DNA from 3 places in the Mesorhizobium sp. M1078 genome. Region 1 is predicted to be linked to each of the others. Evidence: predicted binding sites of a transcription regulator. Region 1 holds the regulator's gene; each other region holds the start of a gene.
What was found. Region 1 encodes LexA, which represses DNA repair genes until DNA is damaged. Its sites were predicted from a motif close to TGTTCNNNNTGTGTTCNG; they were not measured.

Region 1 (5,464 bases):
AGCGCTTGTCTCGATCGCCGCCTATCTCGTTATTTCAGGCGTCGTGGTTGCCGCCGAGCGCAGCTTCATCATGCTGGCGGTCATGCTTGTCGCCGTGCTGTTTGATCGCGCCGCACTCACCATGCGCAATCTGGCGATCTCCGCCATTGCCGTCATCCTGGTGTCGCCGCACGAGGTGGTCGGTCCCAGCTTCCAGATGTCGTTTGCCGCCACTGCCGCCCTTGTCGGCGCCTATGCCGGCTGGGCCGATTACCGCGCCGACAAGGTGAGAACGCCGCTGGCAAAGCGCTCCTTCGTCGGCTTCCTGTCGCGAAAATTCGCGCTGGCCATGGGCGGCCTCGCCATGACCTCGATCATCGCCGGCAGTGCAACCTTGCTGTTCGCCATCTGGCATTTTCAGCGTGTGTCGCCGCTCAGCCTGATCGCCAATCTGGCCGTGATGCCGATTGTTTCGTTGATCGTCATGCCCTTTGCCGTGCTCAGCGCACTGGCGATGCCGTTCGGCGCCGACGGGCCGCTCCTCTATGTGATGGGCAAGGGTCTGATGGCGATGATCGCTATATCGGCCTGGATTTCCGAGCGCTCGCCGGTCGACGCCGTCGGGCTGATCTCCATCCGCTCGGTGCTGTTGGTGGCGGTCGCCCTCGTCATCGCCACCATGGCCACCACCTGGCTCAGGTTGGCGGCCGTGCCTTTCGCGCTGGCCGGCCTGTTGACGGTGCCGCAGGTGCTTACGCCCGACGTGCTCATATCCGAGGATGCGCATCTGGTGGCCATGCCGATCGGTGGCGGCGAACTCGCCCTCAACCGCGAACGCTCCAACGAATTCACCACGGACAATTGGAAACGGGCGCTGCGGGCCGAAACCATTATCCCACCTGAGATTTTCGAGGCAACAGATACGCGGTTCGATCTCGATCCGCTCGATCTGCCGCCCGGCTCGCCCTTCTATTGCACCGGCGATCTCTGTATCGCCCGGCACCCTTCCGGAGCCATTGTAGCGCTTGCGAAAGACCGCAAGACGGCGCGGCCGGCCTGTGCCTTCGCGAGCCTGATCGTCATCGATGACGCCACCGCCTACAATCCGTGCCGCGACCCGCTGGTGCTGGTCGTGACTAAGAAACAGCTGGCCCGCGACGGCAGCGCCGCCGTCTTCTTCGATCCGCAATCGGCAGCGGCAGCGCCAACCATCCGCTTCGCCGTCGACAAGCCGTATCGCCCCTGGCACGAGCAACGCCGCTTCTCCCGCGAAGCGCGCGGCCTGCCGCCTTACAACCAGCGTGAAAAGTACAAACCCAAGCCGGCTCAGTAGCGCCGGATCAATCCGACAAGCTTGCCCTGCACCTTCACCCTGTCCGGTCCAAAAATGCGGGTCTCGTAGGCCGGGTTGGCGGCTTCCAGGGCGATCGAGGCGCCCTTGCGGCGGAAGCGTTTCAGGGTCGCTTCCTCATCGTCGACCAACGCCACCACGATCTCGCCGGGGCTGGCTGTGTCGGCATTGCGGATGATGACCGTGTCGCCATCGAAAATGCCGGCCTCGATCATCGAATCGCCCTTAACCTCGAGCGCGTAGTGTTCGCCGCCCATGATCATGTCGGGCGGCACCGAGATCGAATGGGTCTGATGCTGGATGGCGTCGATCGGCACGCCGGCGGCGATGCGTCCCATAACCGGGATTGAAATCGCGGAAACGGCATCGTCATTGCCGGCCGACATCGAACGCGACGGCGAGCCCGGCCTGATCTGGCGGCCGAGACCGCCTTGGCCCAACGCGCCTTGTCCCTGGCCGCCTTGCCCTTGGCCGGTTTGACCAAGACTGCCCTGAATGACGCTCGGCGAAAACTTCCTCGCCGCATTGAGGCCTGGTGCGATCGAGTCGGGTAGCCGCAGCACTTCCAGCGCGCGCGCCCGGTTCGGCAGCCGGCGAATGAAACCGCGCTCCTCAAGCGCTGTGATCAGTCGGTGGATGCCGGACTTGGAGGCGAGGTCGAGCGCTTCCTTCATCTCGTCGAAGGACGGCGGGATTCCGCTCTCCTTCAGGCGTTCATGGATGAACATCAGAAGCTCATGTTGTTTGCGCGTCAGCATCGCGGCCCCCAAGGGTTCTGAAACCAGAATCGGAAAAAACAAACCCAGAACAAACACTATCTGTTCCAGTTGTGTTCCGCAACCTTTTAAAGTTTAATGAATGTGTTGACGTTTTGTTCAGCGTAACGTTCGGCGCTGCGAGCGCCGCCTGCGCCCAGTTGCCAGCAACGGGGTGAAACGAAGACAAAGTGCCCTGCGTCGTCGGTTACGATCGCCGCTTCCCTTTCGGACGGGGCTGCGCAGCATCCGCGCCGGGTTCGCTCTGGGCATAGACCTGCAGCGTGGAGCCGATGTGAGCGGTCATCAGAGTTTTCGCACGTTCGACGTCGCGATCGAGGGCCGCTTCCATCAGGGCGGTATGGTGTTCGATCGCCACGGCGTCGCGCAGGGCCGCCACGGCCTTCCGGTGCCCATCCGTGCGGCCGGCGGCGGCGCGCAGCGTGGGGGCCAGACCCAGAAAGCGGTGATGGCGATGCAATTGGTCGGAAATCGTTGCATTGAAGCGCAGCAGCCAGCTGGATGTCGCGGCACTGAGCAGCGCCGCATGGAAGGCATCGTGTTTTTCGTACCACGCGTCGACCGCATCATCCGATGGATCGTCGAGAACAGACCCGCACCGTGAGAGACGATAGTGGGCGGCAACGACCGCGTCTTCCCACTCACGGTCGCCTTTCTCGATCGATTCCACCAGCAGGGGCAGTTCGACCACCAGCCGCGCACGCGCCAGATCCTCGAGCTCCGCCCGAGAGACGGGAGCGACCGCAAACCCGCGGTTGCTGATGGCGGTCACAAGCCGTTCCGCCTCCAGCCGCGACAGCGCTTCGCGCAACGGCGTCCAGCCGATGCCGTAGGTGTTGCGCAACGTGCTCAGCTTCAACGGCGCGGCAGGCGCCAGCCGGGTCGCAAGAATATCGCGCCTGAGCAGGCGATAGGCCACTTCCGTCTTCGAGGTCTGCTCGTCATCCAGCATCGTGATCCATCAGTCATAAACGCTCGGCGGATCATTATATATCAAAGCCTTTCAATGGGTGAATTATATATAATGTTTGACAGTTCAAGGGCGACCACTCAAGATCGCCGGCATGTTTGGGCGGCAGGCTCCGCCGCGCGCGTTTGTCCATGGAGGGGCGCCGGATCATGAGCACGACACCCGATCTCGCTACAATCGAAGCAATGGATGCCGCCGATCCGCTGCGCTCCATGCGCGAACGCTTTGTCTTGCCGCAAGGCGTAATTTATCTCGACGGCAATTCGCTGGGTGCCGCGTCACCAGCCGTCTTCAGCGAATTGCAGCAGGCCGCCACGCAGGAATGGGCGCACGACCTCATTCGCGCCTGGAACACCGCTGGCTGGTTCAACATGCCGGTGGAACTGGGAGATCAGCTCGGACGACTGATCGGCGCGGCTGACGGGCAGACGGTGGTCTGCGACACAACCTCGATCAACATCTACAAGTTGCTGCACGCCGCGCTCGGCATGCGGCCGAATCGGTCGGTCATCGTTGCCGAGGGCGACAGTTTCCCGACCGACCTCTACATGGCCGAAGGCGTCGCCTCGACCCGGCCGGGAACGCGGCTGCGGCTGGAGGGCGTCGACGCGGCCGCAATCGAGGACCTGATCGACGACAGCGTTGCCGTCATCCTGGTCAACCACGTCAACTACAAATCCGGCCAGTTGCGCGACATGGCGGCGCTGACGCGCAAGGCACATGACGCCGGCGCGCTGATCATCTGGGATCTCTGCCACACCGCCGGCGCCTTGCCGGTCGAACTCGACCGTGCCAATGCCGATTTCGCCGTCGGCTGCACCTACAAATACCTCAATGGCGGCCCGGGCTCGCCAGCCTTCATCTACGCGGCCGAGCGCCACCATGACGATGCCCACCAGCCGCTCAGCGGCTGGTGGGGCCATGCGCGGCCCTTTGCCTTCGAGCAGGGCTTTGCCGTCGGCAGCGGCATTCGCCGCTTCCTGTGCGGAACGCAGCCGGTGCTGTCGATGCGGGCGCTCAAGGGCGCGCTCGATATCTGGAACGACATCGATATGGCGGCGGTGCGCAGAAAAAGCATCGCGCTGACCGACCTGTTTATCCAGCTCGTCGAAGCCAGATGCGGCGCCTACGGGCTTGAACTGGAAAGTCCTCGCGACGGCAGCCAGCGCGGCAGCCAGGTGTCGTTCCTCCATCCGCATGGCTATCAGGTGATGCGCGCGCTGATCGAGCGCGGCGTGATCGGCGATTTCCGGGCGCCGTCGACCATCCGTTTCGGCTTCACGCCGCTCTATGTCGGATATGGCGATGTCTGGCAGGCGGTCGAAGTCCTGGAGGATATTCTGCGCACCGGCGCCTGGCAGGACGCCCGCTTCGCGGTCAAGACCGCGGTTACGTGAGAAACTAGAGCAATTTCAGGAAAAGTGTGAAGCGGTTTTCCGTCCGAAATTGCGTCAACCAAAGAGCTAGAGCATTTCGCCGTTTCCGTTAAACGGTGAAATGCTCTAGAGCCGGGTGCGGACCGTCCAGAGCTCCGGAAACAGCACGACCTCCAGCATCTTCTTCAGATAGGAGGCGCCTGAGGTGCCGCCCGTGCCGCGCTTCAAGCCGATGATGCGCTCGACCGTGGTGACGTGGTTGAAGCGCCAGCGGCGGAAATAATCCTCGAAGTCGACCAGCTTCTCGGCCAGTTCGTAGAGCATCCAGTAGCGCTGCGGGTCGCGGTAGACGGTTTGCCAGGCAGCCAGCACTTCTTCGTTCTCGACGCGCGTCTCGCGCCAGTCCGTGCGACTGGCGTCGGCGCCGATGTCGAAGCCATTGCGCGCCAAAAGCAGAAGCGCCTCGTCATAGAGCGACGGCGTGGCCAGGATGGCTTCCAGCCTGTCCGTAAGGTCGGGCCGGTGCTTGTGCGGCCCGAGCATGGCAAGGTTGCGGTTGCCGGCCATGAACTCGATAGCGCGGTACTGCCACGACTGGAAGCCCGAGGATTGGCCGAGCGCGTCGCGAAACTCGGTGTATTCGCTTGGCGTCATCGTGCGCAGCACGTCCCAGGCATTGTTGAGCTGCTCGAAGATGCGCGCGACACGCGACAGCATCTTGAAGCTCGGTTCGAGGCGGTCGGCGCGGATCGAGCGGATCGCGGCGCCGATCTCGTGGAGGGCCAGTTTCATCCACAATTCGGATGTCTGATGCTGGATGATGAACAGCATCTCGTCATGGGCAGAAGACAGCGGCGCCTGCGCATCGAGCACCTTGTCCAGCTGCAGATAGTCGCTGTAGGACATCCGCTCCTTGAACGACATCTGCGCGCCATCGGACGCCGGATCGTGCGGCTTAATCAATTGATCTTCTCCGCGCGCAACCGGAAGCGCTGGATCTTGCCGGTCTGGG
Region 2 (5,464 bases), on a different contig from region 1:
CGGCTTTTCTCCGAGCACGGCTATGACGGCACCTCAATCCGCGACGTTGCGGCGCAGGCCTCGATCGATCCGGCCATGGTGATCCGTTATTTCCACAGCAAGGACGAGCTGTTCGCCAGGGCCGCCGTCGTGGACCTCCAACTGCCGGATCAGCGGATAGACCCTACCGCCATCGGTGAAACGCTGATCAGGCGCTTTCTGGTAAACTGGGAAGGTCAGGCCAACGGGCCAGGCATGATAATCCTGCTACGCTCGGCTGCGTCGAACGAGCACGCGGCCGAGAAGGTCCGCGACGTCTTCGCCAACCAGGTGAGGCCGATGGTTGCATCGATAGGCGACCCAGCGGACGCCGGACGGCGCGCCGGGCTGGTTGCCAGCCAGCTGCTGGGCCTGGCGACCTGCCGATATCTGTTGCGGCTTGAGCCCGTCGTCGCCCTGTCGCATGAGGAAATCATCCGGAATGTGGGACCGGTGTTGCAACGTTATGCAACAGGCCACGACGCGGCCTGAACCGGCGGGCACCGAGTGCTGTCGCGGCGATTGACCCGTTCCGGCACGCAAAGATTAACGATTTCCAGGCGCCCTGTGCAAAACCCGGTTCGCAAGCTGTGAATTCTCGATGGACAAGCTGTGGATAACACAACATGTTGGGGTGAACAAACCAGGAAAATCCCGCCATCGCTGATTCATCGCCGATTCGTTCCGGCTTTGAGCGCAACGTTAACGACCAAGGCCGAAAATCACCGGCAAATGGTTAAGGCCGATTAAGAAAATTCAACAATTTCATAATGTTGGCCGAGGCGTATCGGATCACGACGATGCCCCGCCGGCAAAGGTTAACGCCAATGGTCGCCTTGCAGGAATCGGGCCAGTTTCCGCGATTCAGCATATGGTGAGACTCAGGCTCGCAAAATCCACATGTAGCCGTGAACAAAAGCTGAATCTGCCGGAGTCACTGATTCGTCGCCGATTCGTTCCAGACTCGTTCCAACTGTTAATTGAGACCTCAACGACGAACCGTGGGACTGCCGGCCGGAACATTCCGCTTTCGCTTCGCGCCTGAAATCCCTATGTGTCGCCTGTCATACGCGCCACGCGAGGCGCGCTCCCGACAACACGATGCAGAAAGCCTCATCTCCAGGCCGATGAACATCCAGCCGAAACACACCGAGCCGCTGATCCTGTCGGGCCGCGACGTGACTGCCGTGCTGGGTCCGACCAACACCGGCAAGACCCATCTCGCCATCGAGCGCATGGTGGCACATGAGAGCGGCATTATCGGCCTGCCGCTCCGCCTTCTGGCGCGCGAGGTCTATGCCCGCGTCTGCGAAAAGGTCGGCGCCCACAAAGTGGCGCTCATCACCGGCGAGGAAAAAATCCAGCCGCCCGGCGCGAAATATTCGGTCTGCACCGTCGAAGCCATGCCGCGCGAGACCGACGTTGCCTTCGTGGCCATCGACGAGGTGCAACTCGCCGGCGACCTCGAGCGCGGCCACATCTTCACCGACCGTATCCTGCACCTGCGCGGCCGCCAGGAAACGCTGCTGCTCGGCGCGGCCACCATGCATGGCATCCTGCAAAAGCTGCTGAGAGGCGTCTCGGTGGTGACGCGCCCTCGCCTGTCGCACCTGGCCTATGCCGGCTCGAAGAAATTGACCCGCCTGCCGCGGCGTACGGCGATCGTCGCTTTCTCCGCCGACGAGGTCTATGCCATCGCTGAGCTGATCCGCCGCCAGCAAGGAGGAGCGGCGGTCGTGCTCGGCGCGCTGTCGCCCCGCACCCGCAATGCCCAGGTGGCAATGTTCCAGGCAGGCGACGTCGACTATCTCGTCGCCACCGACGCCATCGGCATGGGGCTCAACCTTGATCTCGATCATGTCGCCTTCGCCCAGAACCGCAAATTCGACGGCTATCAGTACCGCAATCTCACGGCGGCCGAGCTCGGCCAGATCGCCGGCCGCGCCGGCCGCCATCTGCGCGACGGCACCTTCGGCGTCACCGGCCAGGTCGATCCGCTGGACGAGGAGTTGGTCAAGCGCATCGAGGGGCACGAGTTCGATCCGGTGAAGGTGCTGCAATGGCGCACCGCGCATTTCGACTTCGCCAGCCTCGACGCGCTGAAGCGCTCGATCGAAACCAACGCGCCGGTCGAAGGCCTGACGCGGGCGCTGCCGGCGGTCGATGCCCAGGCGCTCGAACATCTCTCCCGCGACGAGGACATCCGCGCGCTGGCTACCAATGCCAAGCGCGTCGCGCTGCTGTGGGAAGCCTGCGCGTTGCCGGACTACCGCAAGATCGCGCCGGCCCAGCACTCCGACCTGATCGCTTCTATCTACACCGACCTCGCCAAACACGGCCATGTCGACGAGAACTACATGGCCGAGCAGGTGCGCCGCGCCGATACGACCGAGGGGGACATCGACACGCTGTCGCACCGCATTGCGCAGATCCGCACCTGGACATTCGTGTCCAACCGGCCGGGCTGGCTGGCCGATCAGGCACACTGGCGGGAAAAGACGCGCGAAATCGAAGACAGATTGTCGGATGCGCTGCATGAGCGGTTGACGAAACGGTTTGTAGACCGCAGGACTTCCGTCCTCATGCGGCGCCTTAGAGAAAATACAATGCCTGAAGCCGAAATCAGTCCTACCGGAACCGTCCTTGTCGAAGGCCATCATGTCGGCGAGTTGCAAGGGTTCCGCTTCACCGCCGATCAGAGCGCCGGCGGCGAAGACGCCAAGGCCGTGCGTACGGCAGCGCAAAAAGCGCTGGCCGCCGAGTTCGAGGCACGTGCCGAACGCTTCGGCGCCTGCGCCAATGGCGACCTTGCGCTCGGCTCCGACGGCACGCTGCGCTGGATCGGCGCGCCGATCGGCACGCTGGTTGCCGGCGAGGACGCGCTGAAGCCGCGCCTGGTGCTTTTGGCCGACGAGCAGTTGACCGGTCCCGCCCGCGACAAGGTCGCCGCGCGCGCCGAGCGCTTCGTCAATTTCCAGATCGAATCCTTGCTGAAGCCGCTGGTCGACTTGAAGAATGCCGAGCAGATCGCCGGCATCGGCCGTGGCATCGCCTTCCAGCTCGTCGAGCATTTCGGCCTCATCAACCGCCGCGACATCGCCGAGGAAATGAAGTCGCTCGACCAGGAGGGTCGCGCCGCCTTGCGCCGGCTCGGTGTGCGCTTCGGCGCCTACCACGTCTTCGTGCCGGCGCTGATCAAGCCGGCGCCCGCCGGACTGATCACGCTTTTGTGGGCGCTGAAGAACGACGGCAAGGACAAGCCCGGCTTTGGCGACGTGGTGCACGCGCTGGCCTCCGGCCGCACCTCGGTGGTCATCGATCCGGCTTTCGACAAGAGCTTCTACAAGCTCGCCGGCTACCGCAATCTCGGCCGCCGCGCCGTGCGCATCGACATTCTGGAACGGCTGGCCGACCTGATCCGGCCTGCGACCAACTGGAAGCCCGGTCTGGGACAGCGCCCGGACGGCGCCTATGACGGCCAGTCCTTCATGGTGACGCCGCCGATGATGTCCATCCTCGGCGCAACCGCCGACGACATGGAAGAGATCCTGAAAGGCCTTGGCTACCGCGCCGAGCCGAAGCCGCCGGCAGAGGTCAAGGCGCGGCTGGAAGCACAGGACAATGCGGCGCGGGAAGCGGCTGCCGCCAAGCTGGCTGCGGACGCGGCTGCAAAAGCCGAACAGGCCAAGGCGGCGGAAGCCGCTGCAAGAGAAGCCGCCGCTGAAGCGCCGGCCGTTGGATCGGAGCCGGATGCGGTTGCCGCCGCTGAGCCTGCGGCTGAGCAGCCCGTCGCCGAAGCCGCAGCGGAGGCTGTTGCTGCGGACGCTCAGCCGGGCGCGCCTCCCGAGGGTTCGGAGCCAACTGCGGCCGTTGAAGCCGCCGCCGAAGCTCCAGCCATCGAGGAAGCAACGGCGGAGCCCGTCGCGGACGAACAGGTCGAAGCTCCCATAGAAATCGCGGAAGAAGCTCCGGCTGTTGCGGAAGCTGACGACACTGCCGACGCCACCGTCGCCGAAAACGCCGACGCCCTTACCTCTCCCTCGATGGCGGAGGTCGCGGCGCAAAGCGACGCGGGTGACAGCGCTGACGAAGCAGATAGTGCAAACGATGCAAGTGCAACCGCCGACGCCGACGCTGCCCCCACCCCGGCGCTGCGCGCCGACCCTCCCCACGAGGGGGAGGGTGGAAGCGCTGAGCCTGTCCCCGAGGCCGAAGCGCCAAAGCCCATCTTGCTGTGGCGGCAGGGTCGTTTCGAGCAGCGCCCGCGCCATCGGCAAGACAACCGCAGAGACAATCGCCCGCGTAACGGCCAGGCTAGCCGCGCCGATGCGCCGGCCGACGCTGCCGGCGGACAGCCGGCACCGGGCGAACGGCCGGCCTATCAGGGCCGGCGCGACCAGCGCGACGGTGCCGCCAAGCCACGCTTCGACCGTTCGAAGTTCAAGCCCAAGCCGCAGGCCGAGGGCGAACAGCGCCGCGACGGCAAGCCGCAAGGCGAGCGTCCGCGCGAGGGCCGGCCTGACTGGAAAGGCGGCAGGCCGGAAGGCAAAGGCGGACCGCAAGGCGCCAAGCCGGCTTTCCAGGCCAAGCCACGCGAGGAATGCCCGGCGCGCTTCGATCCGGACTCGCCCTTCGCCAAGCTCGCCGCCTTGCGCGACCAGTTGAAGAAATAAGCCCCAGGTTCGCTGCGATGGTTGCTGAAGGTCGTCAGCGCATCGACAAGTGGCTGTTCTTTTCGCGCGCGATAAAATCGCGCTCGCTGGCGGCCAAGCTGGTTGTCGCCGGACGCGTCCGCATTAATAGCGACAAAGCAGCGCAGGCCTCCGATCTGGTCAAGCCTGGCGACGTTTTGACCATTACGCACGAGCGCCGCATCTTCGTTTGGAAGGTGCTTGGCACCGGCGTGCGGCGCGGTCCGGCCGAGGAAGCGCGCACGCTCTACGAGGACATGTCCCCGCCGCCGGCCCCAAAAGGCGAGGCTGTTGCCGATGCCATTCCGGCGCTGCGCGACGCCGGCAGCGGCCGGCCGACCAAGAAAGAGCGCAGGCAAACCGACCGGCTGTTCGGCGAAGACTGAAGCCTTGGCCGTCTGCGCCATGCCGGCGGTCTGGAATTTCATTCCGGACACGCGGGCCCCGCCTGCAATGGCTGCCCTTGCAAGCGGCAGGCAAAGGCGTTACCTCACCAAAAAAGCCGCCGCATCGGCCCGAAAATCGGAAATCGATTTTTCGGAAGGCACGATGCGCAGATTCAAAGTGTCAGAGCGTACTTTATGCGTCCAAGTGGACGCACGTCGCTCTAGCAAGAACGGGACGTCCCGGAGCCGACCAATGACCTATGTCGTGACCGACAACTGCATCAAATGCAAGTACATGGACTGCATCGAGGTCTGTCCGGTCGACTGCTTCTACGAGGGCGAGAACATGCTTGTCATACATCCCGACGA
Region 3 (5,464 bases), on a different contig from region 1:
CGGCGTAACGGCCCATCGACCGCCGGCACTTAGTGCCGACGGGCGCATGGCTTCAATTCGACCCGGGATCGCCGAGCGCCTCGGTGACGAAGGACGCCGCGATCAGGTCGTCGGCGTCGAGGCGTAGGGAGCCTTCGACACCTCCCATGATGGCTGCGACCTTCTGGAAGGTCTGCATCTCGTGTTCAGTAACGCTGGCGTCTCGCATCCTGGCTTTCAGATCGGCGATGCGTCGGCCCAGCGAGGCCGACGTTCCGATTTCTCTGTTCGACATGGTGTCCTGCTCCTCCCCCAACCCATGCTGTGGACGTACTCAAGGCTGCCTATATATAAGGCAGCGCGAATACAGTCGCCGCAACGCGCGATATCTGGGAAGGTTCCGGCGCCAAATAGTCACGAAATAATACGTGTGGGGCTCAGTTATGGTCGCCCACGCGGCGGTAGACACCGCAAACCAGCGGCTGTCCATCGGGCTGGCCAACCCGCGTCGCGGGTCGCGAACGCGGGTCGGACTTGATCGCTGCGCGAACAGTCAGCGAGAAGCCGGCACCACGCCGGACACCGAGCGCGCGGTTTCGGGCGAAAACACCACGAAAGCAAAAACCAGAACGGCAGCGGCGACGATGAGCGAGCCGCCGGCGACGATCGGTTCAAGCGCCGGGTTTCCCTGCAGCATCACATACAGCGCCGGCAGCATGATCACCAGGCCGAGTGTGTAGAGCCCGTAGTGGATCATGGCGATGCGACGCGCCGCCTTTTGCGGATTGAGCGCGTAGTAGCCGCCGAAGATGGCGCTCGTCACCCAACCGAGCAGATTGATATGCGCGTGCGCCGGAAAAGCGGCGTGGTCACCCGAGATCGCCATCTGCAGGCCGGCCGCAATCCCCAACATCAGGAACAAGATGGCAGTTTTGAAAAAGAGTTCTGAAACCCTCGGCATGTCATTTCTCCCCCTATGCGGTCTGCGACCTCTTGCGACCTGGAGAATACACCCACGCGCAGAACTTTTCCACGCCCCGGTTATGGGGCCATGCCTGCACAGCTTTTTGCACGCTGTTCGACTTTTCTGGCTGCCACAACCCGGCGCCGCCGCGCTACGGCGTCAGCAAGATCTCGGCGCCCGCTCGCTCGTCGAACACCACCGCGCAGCCGCGCCCCAGCGCCACTGCCGACAGCGCGTTGGCCACCGTCTCGTCCGGCGATACGAAATCACCGGTCAGCACTCGCAACTCCTCCACCGCCCTGGCCATTGACACGCAGTGCCCGGCAACGCGATCGCTCGTGCAGGCGTCAATGACGCTGACGAGGTCGATCATCTCGAACTGGCCCATACCGGCCTCCACAAAAACAGCGTCCCGTCGCGGATATGAACGCCGAGGCGAGAGACAATGTTCCGCAGGTCCGATGCCCAGGCGGAGCACTCGACAGCCCGACCTGGAACGGGCCGGCCGGCGACAACCGCTTCGCTTGACAATAGGCCCTGTTTGTTCTCTATTTGTTCGGCAAAAACGCCTCTCACAACAGACGCGGCTAATGCTGCAACGCCGCAAAGGGAACGGTCGGGATGGAGCCCACCATCCTGCATGCGGATCTCGACGCCTTCTACGCCTCGGTCGAGCAGCTGCTCGACCCGGCGCTCAGGGGCAAGCCGATCGCCGTCGGCGGCGGCGTCGTGCTTGCCGCTTCCTACGAAGCCAGGGCTTTCGGCGTGCGCGGCGGCATGCCCGGACGACGCGCGCGCGAGCTTTGCCCCGGACTGATCTTCGTCGGCGGCCATTTCGCCGACTATCAGCGGCTGGGCGACGCCGCCATCAAGGTGCTCGACGATTTCACGCCGCTGGTCGAGCGGATTTCCATCGATGAAGCCTTTGCCGATGTGGCCGGCTGCACGCATCTGTTCGGACCGCCGGCCGAGATCGCCGCCACGGTGCGTCGGCGCGTCCGGGCAGAGCTCGGCCTGCCGATCTCGATCGGCGTGGCGCGCACCAAGCATCTGGCCAAGATCGCCTCGCAGGTGGCCAAGCCCGAGGGCCTGGTGGTGGTCGATCCGAACACCGAACTTGCCTTCCTGCATGATCTGCCGGTCGGCCTGATGTGGGGCGTCGGCCCGGCGACCAAGGCGCGGCTGGCCGAGATCGGCATCGAGACCATCGGCCAGTTGGCACAGACGCATAGCGGGGCGCTGCGAAGGTTGCTCGGGCCCGCCACCGGCGAAAAGCTGGCGTCGCTGGCATGGAACCGCGACCCGCGAAAGCTCGAAACCCACAGGCGGTCGCATTCCGCCGGCGCGCAGTCGGCGCTTGGCAGACGGCCGGCCGAGGCGCGTATCTTCGGACCCGTGCTGCTGCATCTGGCAGACCGGGTCGCAAGCCGGCTCAGGGCGAAATCACGGCCCGGGCGCACGGTGACGGTGCGCGTGCGTTTCGCCGATCTGCACGCTGTCACACGCTCGCTGACGCTCGATCAGCCGATTTCGGCAACCGCGATGCTGGCCGAAATCGCCGGGGAGCTGGTGCGCGGCGTGCTGGCCGCCAACCCTCGGGAGAAGACCATCTCGCTGCTGGCGATCTCGGTGTCGCAGCTGGAAGAAAGTGCCGAGCTGCAGCTGGAGCTGCCGCTCGGGCTTGCCGATGAAAAGCAGCGGGCCGGCAGCAGGCAAGGCCTGGCGCGCTTTGGCGCCGACCGCGCCATCGACAAGATCCGCCAGCGCTTTGGCAGAGAGGCTGTCGGCTATGGCGCCGTGGCGCTGGAAGCCCGGCGCTCGGTTCCCGATGCCTTCCGCGAACTGGCGGAGAAGGAACTGTGAGTGCGGCGCGACGGCAAGGCCAATGTTTAGGCTGGGCCAGTCCGCGCTGCATTGCCGCTCTGTTTGAGCAGGCCGACCAACCAGGCCAGGCCCGCCGCAGTTTCGGACATTTTTCGCACCGCAACCCGGCCACGCCATGCACGCCCAAGAACAACGCTTTGTCGATGAAGGTGGACTTGCAGTTAGCGCATCGGCGCCAAGAAAAACCGGGATGGGACAGCGAGGCCGCGAAGGTTGACAGTGTCGATCCGTCTGGCATTATCGCGTAACCTTGGAGGATTATACCATGAAGAAAACCTATTCGAAGCCTGTTCTGGTCAAAAAAGGCAAGCTTTCGCAGGTTACGGCGCTCGCCAATGGAGCGGGTTCCGGCCCGATCGAGTGAGGTCGTTGAGTCGGACTTTCGCCTGATCTGGCGGCCCGCCTTACACTGGAGATGCGGCATGAAGAAGACCTATTCGAAGCCGGTGCTGGTCAAGAAGGGCAAGCTCTCGCAGGTTACAGCCGACAATGGTAACGGCTCCGGGCCGGTCGCAGTCTAGCAGCCGATTATCCGACGCCTCGTGCCGTCTGGCCGGGAACAGGGCTTTGGGTGCCCGAGGTGGAGAGTGGAAAATGAAGAAAACCTATCTGAAACCGGTGCTGGTCAAAAAAGGCAAGCTCTCGCAGGTCACCGCGAACGGTGCTTCCAATCCGCGATAAACCCTTTCACCCCGATTAATCCCGACACGCTTCAGCGCACAACCACCAGATCGTCGAGCACGAGCTGCCAATAGTGGCTCGTGGAGAGGCCCACGCGCGTCACCGCCGCCAGCATCGGCGCATAGTGGACGGGCGCCAGTGCCGACAGGACGATCGTGTCGCTGGCGATCAGCCGGTCGCCAAGCCAGCTCTCCACCAGTGCGGTTTCGCCTTCGGACTTCAACCATGCCGCCGTCAGCATCACGGAATGGAACCCGAACGGTTTTTCGCTCGAGAATTCGGCCGGGTGTCCGCTGCTCGTATAGCAGACATGGTCTCCCGAAATATTGCCGTTGACGTAGCCTTCGCTGCCTTCGGTATGATCGCGCGCCAGTGCGTTCAGGTTGAACCAGGTCAACCCGGCATAACCGGACGGCACCTTGCGCAGGCCGCGCGTGGTGACATCGTCGAAACCGATGGACTGCAGGGGCGCGGTGCTGTCGACAGCCGCGTTCTCGGGCGACAGCAGGCCGAGCTCGGTCGGGTAGGCCGACAAGGCCAGTCGTCGTTCCATGCCACCGCCGGTGACTTCGATCGCGTCGGCGTCATCGGGCAGATCGAGGCGGAAGCCATCACTTAGCGGATGCACTGCCACCTCTTGCCCGTTCGCCATCACCGAGATGCTCGCCGAAGCACCGTCCGCTACGCGGCCGCTGAGCCGGCGTATCGCAAACAGGCCGACCGGCTGCAGCATTGCTTCCGAGACCAGCCCGGTGGGCGAGCCCGGCAGCGGCCGGAGGTGCTGCGACTGGACCTCGTTGGCGCTGCTCGAGCGCCAGCCGGGCGGCACAGACACGCTGAAGCGGTAGCTGCCCGGCACATGGATGGGCGCGGCGCGACGTTTCGTCGACGCCAGGAAATTGGCAAAGCCGCCGCGATTGCTCCGCGCCGCGGCGACGAAGCGGCCGTCGCCATCATGCAGTCTGACCATGATGCCGGCCATCGGGCGGTCGCCGAGCCCGTAGCGGCCGTCGCGATCGGCATCGAAATAGACAAAGGACGAATGATTGAGCTTGCCGTGGTTGCCCGACCAGTCGCGGCGCACGGCGTAGTCGTTGGCCGGATCTTCACGAAGCCGGGCTCTGCGACGCGACCGCGCCAGCCGCCAGGCCAAAGCCGCAACGACAGCGGCGAGCCCGACAAGGAGTATTGCCTTGATCACGGACGGCTCAAGCAATGCTGTCGGCCCTGCTCATCTGGATCTCCTGCGCATACATCGATCCATATATCGATGTTGCGGGCGCTTGAGCAACCGGACACGGGACCGGCGGACCACGGCACCGGCGTCACATATCCATTTCAGGCAACTATTCCGGCGACGGTACCGGCGGCTTCGTCGTCAGCGCCGCGCCGAAGGCGGCGACGACCACGGCGGCGATGCCCGCGCATTGCAGCGGGCTCAGGATTTCGTGCAGGAACAGGAAGCCGGCCAGCGCGCCCAGCGCCGGCTCCAGACAAGTCAGCGTGCCGTAGAGCCTGGCCGGCATCCGGGTCAGCGCCACCATCTCCAGCCAGAACGGCAAGGCGCTGGAGAACAGCCCGACCAGCAGCGCGCTGACCAGGATCGCGGGTGCGATCAGGCCGGTACCCGCCTCGGCGAGGCCGAACGGCAGGCCGACGGCAGCGGCAATGACCAGGCCGTAAGCCGTGGTCTGGCTGCCAAGCTCGGCGCCCGCCTTTTGCGCAAAGACGATGTAGAGCGCCCAGCAGCAGCCGGCGGCCAGCGCCAGCATCACGCCGAGCGGGTCGAGTGCACTGCCGGAGTGGATGAAGGGCGACAACAGCAATATGCCGGCAACGGCCAGCACCACCCAGACGAAGTCGGTGGCGCGCCGCGACGACAGCGTCGCCACGAGCAGCGGGCCGGAGAATTCGAGCGCCACCGCGACGCCGAGCGGGATTCTGGCGAGCGCTGCA

Region 2: NKH38_RS13145 (helicase-related protein) is a predicted target of LexA. The motif match lies at 973-990, and genes of this name have one in related genera.
Region 3: dinB (DNA polymerase IV) is a predicted target of LexA. The motif match lies at 1,486-1,503, and genes of this name have one in related genera.

The regions. Positions count from the first base shown of each region.
Region 1 covers NZ_JAMYMP010000018.1:17,742-23,205, forward strand. Annotated here, with positions in the region: gene NKH38_RS21815 (ComEC/Rec2 family competence protein) at 1-1,312, shown strand, start outside; gene lexA (transcriptional repressor LexA) at 1,306-2,088, opposite strand; gene NKH38_RS21825 (GntR family transcriptional regulator) at 2,294-3,058, opposite strand; gene kynU (kynureninase) at 3,226-4,473, shown strand; gene kynA (tryptophan 2,3-dioxygenase) at 4,579-5,415, opposite strand; gene NKH38_RS21840 (AMP-binding protein) at 5,412-5,464, opposite strand, start outside.
Region 2 covers NZ_JAMYMP010000008.1:8,963-14,426, forward strand. Annotated here, with positions in the region: gene NKH38_RS13140 (TetR/AcrR family transcriptional regulator) at 1-510, shown strand, start outside; gene NKH38_RS13145 (helicase-related protein) at 1,146-4,691, shown strand; gene NKH38_RS13150 (RNA-binding S4 domain-containing protein) at 4,709-5,095, shown strand; gene fdxA (ferredoxin FdxA) at 5,349-5,464, shown strand, end outside.
Region 3 covers NZ_JAMYMP010000025.1:512-5,975, reverse strand. Annotated here, with positions in the region: gene NKH38_RS24735 (hypothetical protein) at 53-274, opposite strand; gene NKH38_RS24730 (heme-copper oxidase family protein) at 533-940, opposite strand; gene NKH38_RS24725 (hypothetical protein) at 1,095-1,331, opposite strand; gene dinB (DNA polymerase IV) at 1,565-2,806, shown strand; gene NKH38_RS24715 (hypothetical protein) at 2,803-3,075, shown strand; gene NKH38_RS24710 (hypothetical protein) at 3,093-3,191, shown strand; gene NKH38_RS24705 (hypothetical protein) at 3,250-3,348, shown strand; gene NKH38_RS24700 (hypothetical protein) at 3,540-4,709, opposite strand; gene NKH38_RS24695 (EamA family transporter) at 4,855-5,464, opposite strand, start outside.